Regions from separate parts of the Paenibacillus sp. FSL R7-0204 genome, predicted to be linked through region 1. Evidence: predicted binding sites of a transcription regulator. Region 1 holds the regulator's gene; the other holds the start of a gene.
The links. Region 1 encodes NrdR, which represses ribonucleotide reductase genes. Its sites were predicted from a motif close to AACACNATATATNGTGTT; they were not measured.
Positions count from the first base shown of each region.

Region 2: a site for NrdR is predicted at 1,973-1,990, ahead of nrdI (class Ib ribonucleoside-diphosphate reductase assembly flavoprotein NrdI). Genes of this name have one in related genera too.

Region 1 covers NZ_JBBOCA010000001.1:5,356,989-5,362,573, forward strand. The annotation lists gene MKX42_RS23560 (FAD-dependent oxidoreductase) at 1-47, shown strand, start outside; gene MKX42_RS23565 (MurR/RpiR family transcriptional regulator) at 176-955, shown strand; gene MKX42_RS23570 (GNAT family N-acetyltransferase) at 969-1,754, shown strand; gene MKX42_RS23575 (transcriptional regulator) at 2,021-2,668, shown strand; tRNA gene MKX42_RS23580 (tRNA-Lys) at 3,129-3,201, opposite strand; tRNA gene MKX42_RS23585 (tRNA-Ala) at 3,211-3,286, opposite strand; gene nrdR (transcriptional regulator NrdR) at 3,538-4,014, opposite strand; gene MKX42_RS23595 (alpha/beta-type small acid-soluble spore protein) at 4,180-4,398, shown strand; gene MKX42_RS23600 (lytic transglycosylase domain-containing protein) at 4,500-5,063, opposite strand; gene coaE (dephospho-CoA kinase) at 5,063-5,585, opposite strand, start outside.
Region 2 covers NZ_JBBOCA010000001.1:2,023,572-2,029,156, forward strand. The annotation lists gene nrdE (class 1b ribonucleoside-diphosphate reductase subunit alpha) at 1-1,538, opposite strand, end outside; gene nrdI (class Ib ribonucleoside-diphosphate reductase assembly flavoprotein NrdI) at 1,525-1,884, opposite strand; gene MKX42_RS09055 (RNA polymerase sigma factor) at 2,281-2,817, shown strand; gene MKX42_RS09060 (hypothetical protein) at 2,814-3,983, shown strand; gene MKX42_RS09065 (LacI family DNA-binding transcriptional regulator) at 4,480-5,505, shown strand.

The sequences.
Region 1 (5,585 bases):
CCGGCCGGCTGGCCGGTATCCATGCTGCGGGGTACTCGCATAAGTAATTAGACAACGAATTGCACAATTGTTAAAAAATCGCCCTACCTTTACCCGGTATGGGCGATTTTTGCTGATTCTCCTGAATTGGATTCGGATTATAATGAAGCAAAACTATTAAGGGAGTCTGTGCATCATGTTAGATATTCTCGCACTGCTGGAGTGCTATAACACCTATGATCAGGATGATATTTACTTTGATGTTGCCAAAGCTATGCTGGAGAACTATAACCAGCTTCAGACTTCAAGCATACAGGAATTCGCTGAGTCCAACCACATTTCTGTCTCTACGGTCAGCCGCTTCATGCGGCAGATGTATTATGACAACTTCTCAAGCTTCCGGATGATCTATGATAAGTCGCCTCTGCAATATCAATATGACGGCAAATACTATCCTGCAGTGAAGGAAGAGGACATAGATCCGGTAGCCTATGGCGAGCTGCTGGCCGAGAAGATTAAGGCAACCACCAGCCAACTGGATGAACAGGCGATCACTTCGCTGCTGTCCATGATCGAAACCAGTGACGAGATCGTTTTCATCGGCATTCCCTTGCATTCCGAGATATGGCGGTTGCAGGTGGAGCTGGTGCTCCTGGGCAAAAAGACCAAAGCGTTCATCGACCCCAACTATCAAGTCAATGCCGTTGACAGTGTGAACGAAAAGTCGGCGGTCATCAGCTTGATCTATATGCCGCAGTATAATCTTCATCAGGTTCAGCAGTTGAAGAAAGCCAAGGAAAAAGGCGCTCGGACTGCCTGCATAGCTCACGTAAGGCTACAAGGTATAGAGAACATTGTTGACCTGTCGCTGCAATACGAAGGCACCGGCACACAAGTAGACAGCCTGCTGATGCAGGTACTGCTCAACTACATTGGACTTCGCTTACGGAACAAGCTGCTCTTAGGGAAGCGATAGAGGTAGGTCATTTATGAATCACGATTATTATGTGAATTGCATCACTCAGGGAATGGACAAATATTTGCATACCCTGGCGTTGGCAGAACATATGCAATATCATCAGGGGGAGGTGGAATGGATTTCTCCTTTGCCTGGCTTCGCCGGCCCCTCACTGGTTTTTAAAGTATCTCTTGAGGAGGATGCAGCAAGCGAGCATATTGACAATCTGCTGCCTGACTTGAAAACAGGAGCACTTCCAAAAATATGGTTTATCCCGCCAAGCTCCAAGCCTGCAAACCTAACCGCTATCTTAGCCTCTAAAGGATTCAGGGATTTATCCGATCCTGAAAAGCCTGAATGGGGTATGGCGCTAGATTTAGCAACACACCTTAACTTGCCGCAGGCTAATCCGCGACTACATATACACAGGGTTACGTCTTCGTCTGAATTTGCATTATGGATTGATGTGGTGAATGAGGCGCTGCATGGCTGGCCTATGTTGAATCAGGCATATTACGAATTTTGGCTTTCACGCAGCGAGCTATCTTTTTATCTTGCTTACCTGGATGGTGTTCCCATAGCTACCTCGGCTGCCATGCAGACCGGCAATCAGGCATCCATTGAGTTTGTATCTACCCTGCAGCCGTATCGAAATCAAGGTGCTGCAAGCGCTCTGTGCCTCAAAACCCTCCATGATTTACATAACGCAGGTGTACATACAGCAACCTTGAGAGCAAGCCACGAAGCCAATGCGCTTTATATAAAGCTTGGATTTAAGCCTTATTTTCAAACCATAGTTATGTCTTATGAAGAATAGAACGCCTTTTTCCCCATCGCCACTTACGCATCCATTTCTTACCGAATATTTCACTGAGAATAACAGAAGTAATCAGGATTACAAAAAAGAAGCCTCTTATTGATTCCTGGATTTGTAGCGCTATAATAAGAAACATAGGTTGTGAAGCACACGCCGCTTTTAATGCTCTGCCCTTCCAAGTTAGATTCTTGGAGAAGGTTGAGTATTGAGGCGGCTTTTTTGCGGGAAAAATAAACACTCAGTTGAGTGTACGAGGAGGAGTACGGATGCCGCGATTTGAGCAGCAGTACGAGGAATGGTTAGATAGCAATCTGAAGAATGAGAGCAGCCACAGGCGAAAGGAGCTGCTCGGCAAAGGATTAGGCCACGGAACAGTTGAATTTCTCCGCAAAGTATGGTTTCCGGCAATCGCTAATTTCGATCATTTGTTTCCAGAATGGGAAGTGCGCGATTTCAATAACGGGTACCGCTATCTGGACTTGGCTTATATGCCTGGAGATGCAAAAGGCGGGATTGAGATTCAAGGATATGGACCTCACGCCAGAGATCTGGATGTCAGACGATTCAAGGATTTATGCCGCCGGCATTGCTTACTGTCCCTTGATAGTTGGACTTTTCTTCCTATCGCTTATCCTTCAATTATCGAAGAACCCAAGCAATGTCAGCAATTGGTGTTGTCTTTTATCGGCAAATTCATTGCGACGGATGTTTCTTCCACATTAACTTGGCTGGAAGCGGAGACCCTTCGTTACGCAAGACGTCTGCTCAGAGCATTCACACCTTTGGAGCTTGCTAAGCATCTCAAGGTAACGGATAGACACTCCAGACGAATTCTGCATCATTTGGTTGAACAGCAGTTACTGGATGTTGCTGGAGGACAGCAGCGTTATCGAACATATCAGCTTAGAGTTTAACGTGTGTTTAGGCGCATGAATTATAAAGCTGATGTGGCAAAAACACTTGAATTCCGTGGCTGTGAGCGTGAGAAGTAGAGGTATCAATCAGCTGTAACGGACCGAGGAGCGCCTATTTCTACAAAAAGCACAATTTTACCAAGCTTACGGACTCAGATGGCGCTATTACTAGATTTCATCTCATATATGGATGGTGAAGAAGCAATAAGCGCGATACGGTCCGTTAGCCCTTTTAATTATGCTGAATAGAGAACATAAGGGCTGTGGGGTCCGTAGCAATCCTTTAGACACATTTAGAACCGAAGGATACCGACGGAAACCATATTTCGCAGTTGGGGTTCGGGGTCCGGGGGGGGCGCGGCTCGAGAATGGACCTCAAACCCTTGCGGTTCCCCCACTTAGTCATCCGCATCCCCTGAAACAGCAAAAAAGAACGGCATCTCTGCCGTTCTTCATGTGATGGACTCTCAGGGGCTCGAACCCTGGACAAATAGATTAAGAGTCTACTGCTCTACCAACTGAGCTAAGAGTCCGTATGAAATTGGTGGAGCCAAGGGGGATCGAACCCCTGACCTCATCGCTGCCAGCGATGCGCTCTCCCAGCTGAGCTATGGCCCCATGTTTTTACAATTTAACCAATTTAGAATTACATTATGTATTCTAAAATCTGATCTGAGCGATAAGCTCAAGCCGCTTATTCATCAATGTGTTTCGTAGGCGACTTCTATATAATACAGAAATCTGCTTTCAGTGTCAACACTTTTTCGAAATTAATTTTGATACAAGATGCTCCACCCGGGAACTGACCTCTCAACCTCAAGGCCAGCCCCTGTACTCCAATCGAACCCTTCTCTCCTAAGCAGCGAAGCTTACAGCCCGTCCAGCTCCTCCGTGTTCTTGGAGAGCAGTCCCTTCAGTTCCTTCATGAACATGTTAATGTCCTTGAACTGGCGGTACACGGATGCGAAGCGGACGTAGGCTACTTCGTCGACAGGATAGAGCTGCTCCATGACCAGCTCGCCGATCTGGCGGCTCTCGATCTCGGCGAGGGCGATGCCGCGCAGGCTTTTCTCCACCTCGGATACCATGACCTCCAGGCGCTCTACAGGGACCGGACGCTTCTCGCAGGCACGGATCAGACCGCGGAGAATTTTGTCACGGCTGAACTCTTCACGGCTGCCGTCTTTTTTGATCACAATCAGGGGGGTCTCTTCAATCATCTCGAAGGTGGTGAAACGGCGGCTGCACAGCTCGCATTCCCGCCTGCGGCGAATGGACTTATTCTCATTGGCCGGTCGCGAGTCCAGGACTTTGGTATTGGTGTGGTCGCAGTAAGGGCATTTCATAAGCTTCTTCACTTCCTCATCATTAGAATGGGTTGGCCCGGCCCCTTGATACACAAGGGCTATGCGGGCATCATTTAATTTCCAGAAAACACCGTTTATTTGTTGTTATGAATCTGACATGTCCGGCGCATAATACAGTTACCAACCGATAGGAGGTGAACAGCAATGAGCCAAAATAACAACTCCAATAACCTGGTAGCTCCAAACTCACGCGGTGCCTTGGAACAACTGAAATATGAAGTTGCCCAGGAACTAGGTATCACCCTCTCCCCAGACGGATACCAAGGCAATAAAACTTCTTACGAAAACGGTTCGATCGGTGGTTACATCACTAAACGTCTTGTAACCCTGGCTGAACAGCAATTGGCAGGTCAGTACAAATAATAACCTGTTAAGCGCGACATAAGCTTGCCTAAGAAGTATCGAACGGCCTCCGGCCGTTTGATGCTTCTTTTTACATAACAGCAGCAGAAGTAATAAGCACCCTAGAACTCACTGTAGAGCTCGGTGTATTGATCATAATAATAAATCACACGCTGCACGTAGTGACGCGTCTCACCGAACGGAATGTCCTTCACAGAGGCTTCTGTCCCGTCCCACTGCCCTTCATCCAGCCAGCTCTGCACCTTGCCGGGTCCGGCATTATAGGCGGCGATGACCGCTATACGGTTGCCGTCGAACTGCTTGGACAGCGTAGACAAATACCAGGTGCCCAGTTCAATATTGGATGAGGGCTCTTCCTTCAGCCGCTCCAGCGACACGTCGGGGAGCTTGGCCTTTTCGAGCGCCCACTTAGCGGTATCCGGCATAAGCTGCATGAGTCCCAGCGCGCCTTTTTTGGATTCGCGTCCGGTCTTATAATTGGTCTCCACACGGATAATGGATGCCACCAGGAACGGGTCCATCTCATACGTCCGGCTGTGCTGGCGGATCTCTGCTTTATAATGAATAGGATAAAACCATGACATCCAGTTGGAGCCGAGAAACAGGATCGCGGTGAAGCCGATAAACAGCAGCAGCAGGACTCTTTTTTTGCGCAGCCACTTCATCATATCAGGCCCAGCCTGTCCCACAGCCGGGCAACCTGAAGCTCTGCAGACTCCGGATCACCGCTATTGTCGATCACATAATTCGCTTTCCTGCGCTTCAGTTCAATATCCATCTGCGACCTCAGCCGGTCCTCAGCCTGTTCCAGCTTCATTCCGCTGCGCTCCATGAGGCGGGCTAACTGAACCCTTCTCGGAACATAGACCACAATAATCTGCTCAAACAAGGAATCCAGCTCTGATTCGTAGAGCAGCGGAATGTCGACAATGACCAGCCGCTGCGGATTCTCCTGCTCAAGCGCATACATTCTGTCCTTGATCTCCTTGCGGATTGCTGGATGGGTCAGGTTATTCAATGTCTTGAGCCCCTCCGGGTCCCGGAAGACAATCTCGCCAAGCCCCGCCCGGTCCAGCGAGCCGTCAGGCAACAGGATGCGGTCTCCAAAAGCCTCCACCGCTGCCGCCAGCACCGGATGTCCGGGGAGCATCACCTCTCTGGCGATGACATCGGCGTCCACCAGTGCA
Region 2 (5,585 bases), 3.3 Mb from region 1:
TGCTCGAATCCATAGAAGGTTTCGCCTGTCTCGGCGGCAATTTCCATGCTTTTCTCAATCGAATGATAGTTCATCGTCATGAAGAAGGTGCGTGCGAAATCACGGGCCTGCTCACTCTCATAAGCCACCTTGTTCTTGGCAAAATAACCATGCAGGTTCATTACACCCAGACCCACGGAGTGCATTTCCTTGTTCGCCTTAGCCACGCCTGGAGCGTTGGAGACAGTTGTCATATCGCTGACAGCCGTCAGTGCCAGCATGCCCTCATGTACGGATTCACGGATCTTACCGTGCTCCATCACGTTCACGATGTTGAGGGAAGCCAGGTTGCAGCTGATATCGCGGCGGATCTCGTCCTGCTGTCCGTAGTCGTTAATCTCCGAAGTCTCCTGCAATTGGAAAATCTCAGTGCACAGGTTAGACATCTTAATCTGACCCACACCCCGCAAGGCGTGAGCAGCGTTGGCATTGCTTTTGTTCATAATATATGGATAGCCCGATTCAAGCTGGATCATGGCGATCTTGGTCAGCATGTCGCGTGCGCTCATGGCGATTCTTTTCTTCACGCGCGGATCAGCAAGGAGGGTGTCATACATGACGTCCAGATCCATGTCATCCAGGTGCGTACCGTACGCCTGATAGACCGTGTAAGGAGCGAACACATGCAGCGGCTGATTATCCTGTGCGAGCTTGTAGAAGCGGTTAGGCACGATCAGGCCGATAGACAACGTCTTCAGGCGTGTCCGTTCGTCGGCGTTAATCTTCTTGCTGTCCAGGAACTCCAGTACATCCCAGCCAAAAATATTATAATAAGCCGCGCCCGAACCTTTACGCTGGCCCATTTGGTCCGCATAGGAGAAGCCGTCTTCCATGAGCTTCAGGACAGGCATGATGCCTTTGGCCGCATCCTCGACACCCTTAATCGTCTCGCCGCGCGAGCGCAGCTTGGACAGATTGACGGCAACACCGCCCCCGATTTTTGACAGCTGCATGCAGGTGTTCAGCACATAGTTGATCGAATTGAGCGAATCGTCCATCTCCAGCAGGAAGCAGGAGACCATCTCGCCGCGGCGGCTTTTACCGGCATTGAGGAAGGTTGGTGTAGCCGGCTGCAGGCGCTGTTCCATCATCGAGCGGGCCAGTGTGCGGGCAGTCTCTACGTTGCCCCGTCCCAGGTGCAGAGCCACTACCGCTACGCGGTCCGGATAATGCTCCAGATACTGCTTACGGTCATTGCTTTTGACGGCATAGTCGGTATAGAACTTGGAAGCCGCCATATAGGAAGGGAAGCGGAAATTATATTCATGGGCGATCCGGTAGACATCCTCCATCTCAGCAGCAGAGTAACGGTCATACAGGTCCTCGTAGTAGTCATTGGCGATCATATAATCAATCTTGGCTTTGGTATCTGTGAAGGTCAGGCTGCGCCGCTCCACATCCTGCATGAACTCGGCTACTGCCTCCTGGTCCTTATCCAATTGGAAAAAGCCGCTTTCGTCTCTCTTCATCAACATGTTGTTCAATTCAATATGCCGCAACCCGGTCCACCTCCTGTTTTATGCGCTGTACGTCCCCGAAGGTTCCCGACAATTCAAACTTGCCGACCACCGGTACGTTGTAACGCTGTGCAATTAAGTCTGCGCTGTGCGCGTATAGCTCGCCCCAGTTTTTGTTGCCGCTCGCGGCGATGCCCTTGAGCCTGGAATGGTTTCGTTCAAGGAATGTTGACACCTTCTCTGGAATCTGTCCAAATCCGGTAGTGTATGTAACAAGCACGTAAGGCTCGTCGATCGTCATATGCTCTTCGATTTGAACCGCCGGAAGCTTCAGTTTATTAATGAATCTTCTAACGTTGCCGGTCTTGGAATCGTAAGCAATCAACATGGCTCCTAACCTCCTATAACATGTAGCCCATTCTACTTGACAAATAAAGAATAGCGGTTTTACTAGATTTATGGGCTTAGCTCTTATATACACTATATTTAGTAATGCTTAATCATTTTATATACCATATATTGAAAAGTCAAGCGGTGAACAAGCCCTCACAGCCGCCCAAAATGCCTCTCTAAATCGCCAATCCCACGCCCCGCCTGCATTCTATTCTCTTATAATTAATTAGTATTTTTTTTAAGCATTTTGCTGTGCCGTGGAATGGTCCGAATCGGGCATTTGGAGAAGGGGAAGGGGCTGTGAATTTTGGCAGCGTTTTAATTAAATATATACATAAACAGGGAACCGTTTCTGTCCGTAGGAGTCTTATTAGGTGAGAGGGGAGAGAAGATGCAGAGTAAAGAACTAACGTATAGCATGACCTGTGCCTCATCGGTATCGCTTCGCGAGATGATGGAGACTTATGGACCGGATGTATGGAATTATGCTTTTTTCTTAACCCGCAGCCGGGAGCAGGCGAACGATATCAGCCAGGAGGTATTCCTCAAGGCCTACAAGAGCATGAGCAAGTACCGGGGACAGTCCACTCTGAAAACCTGGCTGCTCACCATTACCCGCAACACCGCATTCAGCTTACGGCGCAATAGCTTCTGGCGGAGGTTCACTCCGCTGGGCAGCCATCAGGATAAGGTCGGCACCTTGTCCGCAGAGCAAGAGGCTATCGGCAATCAGTACGCGAACCGCATCTGGGAGATCATCATGGAGCTGCCGGACAAATACAGAGAGGTACTTGTACTGGACATCCAGCAGGATCTGTCAGTCGCTGAACTGTCCGCGCTGCTTGGGATCGCACAGGGGACGGTCAAATCCAGGCTCGGACGGGCCAGAATGAAAGTGAGAGCAGCGATGAAGGAGGAAGACCTGTGAAGACAAGACAAGAGCATGAGCAAGTGAAGGTGATGAGCGGGGAGAAGGACTGGTACAAGCAAGCCGGGCGGAACCCGCTCGCAGAGCCGGGCTTCACGCCGCAGCTCATGGCGCGGATTGAAGAGGCTGCCCATGAATCCTCTAATCGTACAAGCGGCCGCCGCCGCTTCAGCCGTATGGCCGCCTTTGGCGGACTGGCAGCCATTCTGCTGCTTGGCGCGCTGGTGTGGCCGTTTGGCCCAGGGGCCGGACTTGATCCGGCAGAGAGGCTGGCAGCGGTCTTTAAGCCTAGCTCGGGAGCGGCTGTGGTGACGCCTTCGGCTTCTCCTTCGGCTTCTCCGCAAGGACTGGGCCTGTACGAGATATCGGCAGAGTTTGAATTAGGCGGTCTTAAGTACTATATGCCTCTTCCACTAGACCGCAATAAGGCTGCTGCGATGGCTGTTGAGACCTCTGCTGGAATTGTCTGGTCGCCTCCTCCGCCGATGGTTGACTATCTCAAGCCTAAATACACACATAATACAGAGCCGTATACTCTTTATCTGACTCCAAAAGGGCATGCACAGCTATCTAAGGATTCAGCACAGCGGTTGTATGTCTTTCCTTTATACGCTGGAGGGGCGCAGTCTTATTTGTCACTGGGAAGTTTGTTTGGAGCGGGAGATTATCTTTTATTTTCCAGCAGCAGCTATACTATTGGAGAGAATGAGAAAAGGTCACGGGCCAAGCTGTATGTGATGGATGTCAGACAGGCAGGAGAGGGTAAGATTTCTGTTCCCCGAGAATTACTAACCCTAGATGAGACGTATCAAGTCTATAAATCTTTTATGGCCGTTAATCCCGAAAAAGGAGAGTTTTTGGTTGTTTACTATACGGATGATGGAAGAGGCGGTTATACACAGCATAATAAGCTATATGATATTGCAACTGGCAATGCTCAGGTACTTTCGGGCGAAATCACTACAGAGAATGTAGAAAGACCCTCCAAGCTTCATTATGGAGCGCTTACCCTTGATTCTAAAGATCATGTGACCATTGTCCATTATGAAGTTAACGGAGAGCAGCGGAGTACAGAGGTTGATATGAAGACGGGCGAACAGTGGTTCTACGACTGGTGGTATGAGGAACACGGTGTGAAAATTGATGCCTCCTCAATAAAAAAATGATCATCTTATAGTATAGGTGCAGGATGTGTGCTGGAATAGTTTGCTAATCATGAGATGTTCCATTCGGTCGTTGGAGGAATTCCTATGAAGGCAGGGAGTCCTCCAATTTTCCTGTTATCTATGTCCCTTGCGGACTGTGAAGCCTTTATATTCTCGATTTGGCACATTTGATCCCGCTTACGGACTGCAAGGCCCTTATTGTAGTACGAATGTGTCTTAATCGGGTGAGTAACGGTGAATAAGAGCACTGGAGTCCGCAAGCCTGATATAATGCTGCTTTTCGGGGGAATAAGCGCATCTCAGTCCGGTACCATCGTGCGGCCCAGTCATTTTAGTATATTTATCTCACGCCTTAGAGGCCGTATTCACTTATTTCGTATTTTCAATCTGATCTTATAGATAATTTACTAAAAAAAAGCTATACTTTTTGATAATCTCTCGAAGTAAACTTGGTTTGTGTTTACTTCTGGAGTTCGATAAGAGTGGAGCGGGAACAATGAAGAAGCTGACTATTGAGGATGTGGCCCAGAAAGCGGGCGTATCAAAAAGCACAGTCTCGCAATTTTTGAATAAACGGTTCAAGTATATGAGTGAGGCGACCAAAAACCGCATTGCCGAGGTTATCGATGAGCTGAACTACCAGCCCAACGGGCTTGCCCGCAGCCTCAAGCAGAACCGCACGCATATGGTTGGCATTATTGTGGCCAATATAGATTATTCGCTGTCTATTCAGTGTATCCGGGCCATTGAGAATGAGCTGCAGCGCCACGGCATCCAGGTGATTATCTGCAACTCTGATGAGAATGCGGACAAAGAGCATACCTACGTGGAGACGCTGGTTGCCCGTCAGGTAGATGGCCTGATTATTTTCCCGGCGGGAGATCAGCCTGCACCTTACACCAGATTAATTGAAGCGGAATATCCGCTGGTCTTCATGGACCGGCTGGTTGACGGCATTACGACCCAGAGCCTGCTGCTGGATAATGAAATGGCGGTGAAGACCGCTATCCGGGAGCTGACCGGCCACGGCCATGAAGCGATTGCTATTCTATCCCTGCCGCTTGGCGTACATGCGATTACCCCGCGCAAAGAGCGAATGAGCGGTTACAAAAAAGCGATGGAGGAAGCAGGTCTGCCGCTGCAGGGTTCGTATATGCGAAGTGTGTCGCGCGAAGATATCGCTTCTGCATTGGACGAGTTGTTACAGCTGCCCCAGCCTCCGACAGCACTGCTTGCCGCCAATGATCTGGTGCTGGGCGAGGTCCTTAAATATGCAAACCGTAAGGCCATCTCCATCCCCGGCCAATTGTCAGTGATAGGCATTGACGATGCGGAATTCGCCCGAATCTATAACCCCGATATTACAACGATCCGCCAGCCCGCCTACGAGATGGGGATGCAGGCAGCGAAGATCATGCTCTCCTTGATCAACGACACGGACAGCGCGATCCCGATTACCTACAGATTCCCGCCTTCCTTGCAGCAGGGCGATTCAGTACAGCCTCCGGCTAAGCCGGAATAGCAACAGGCGGTATGAATGTCCCCATAAGGCTCTATTTTGCCCGGATGCCGGGAACCCTTACGGGCTTGGAAAAGACCGGG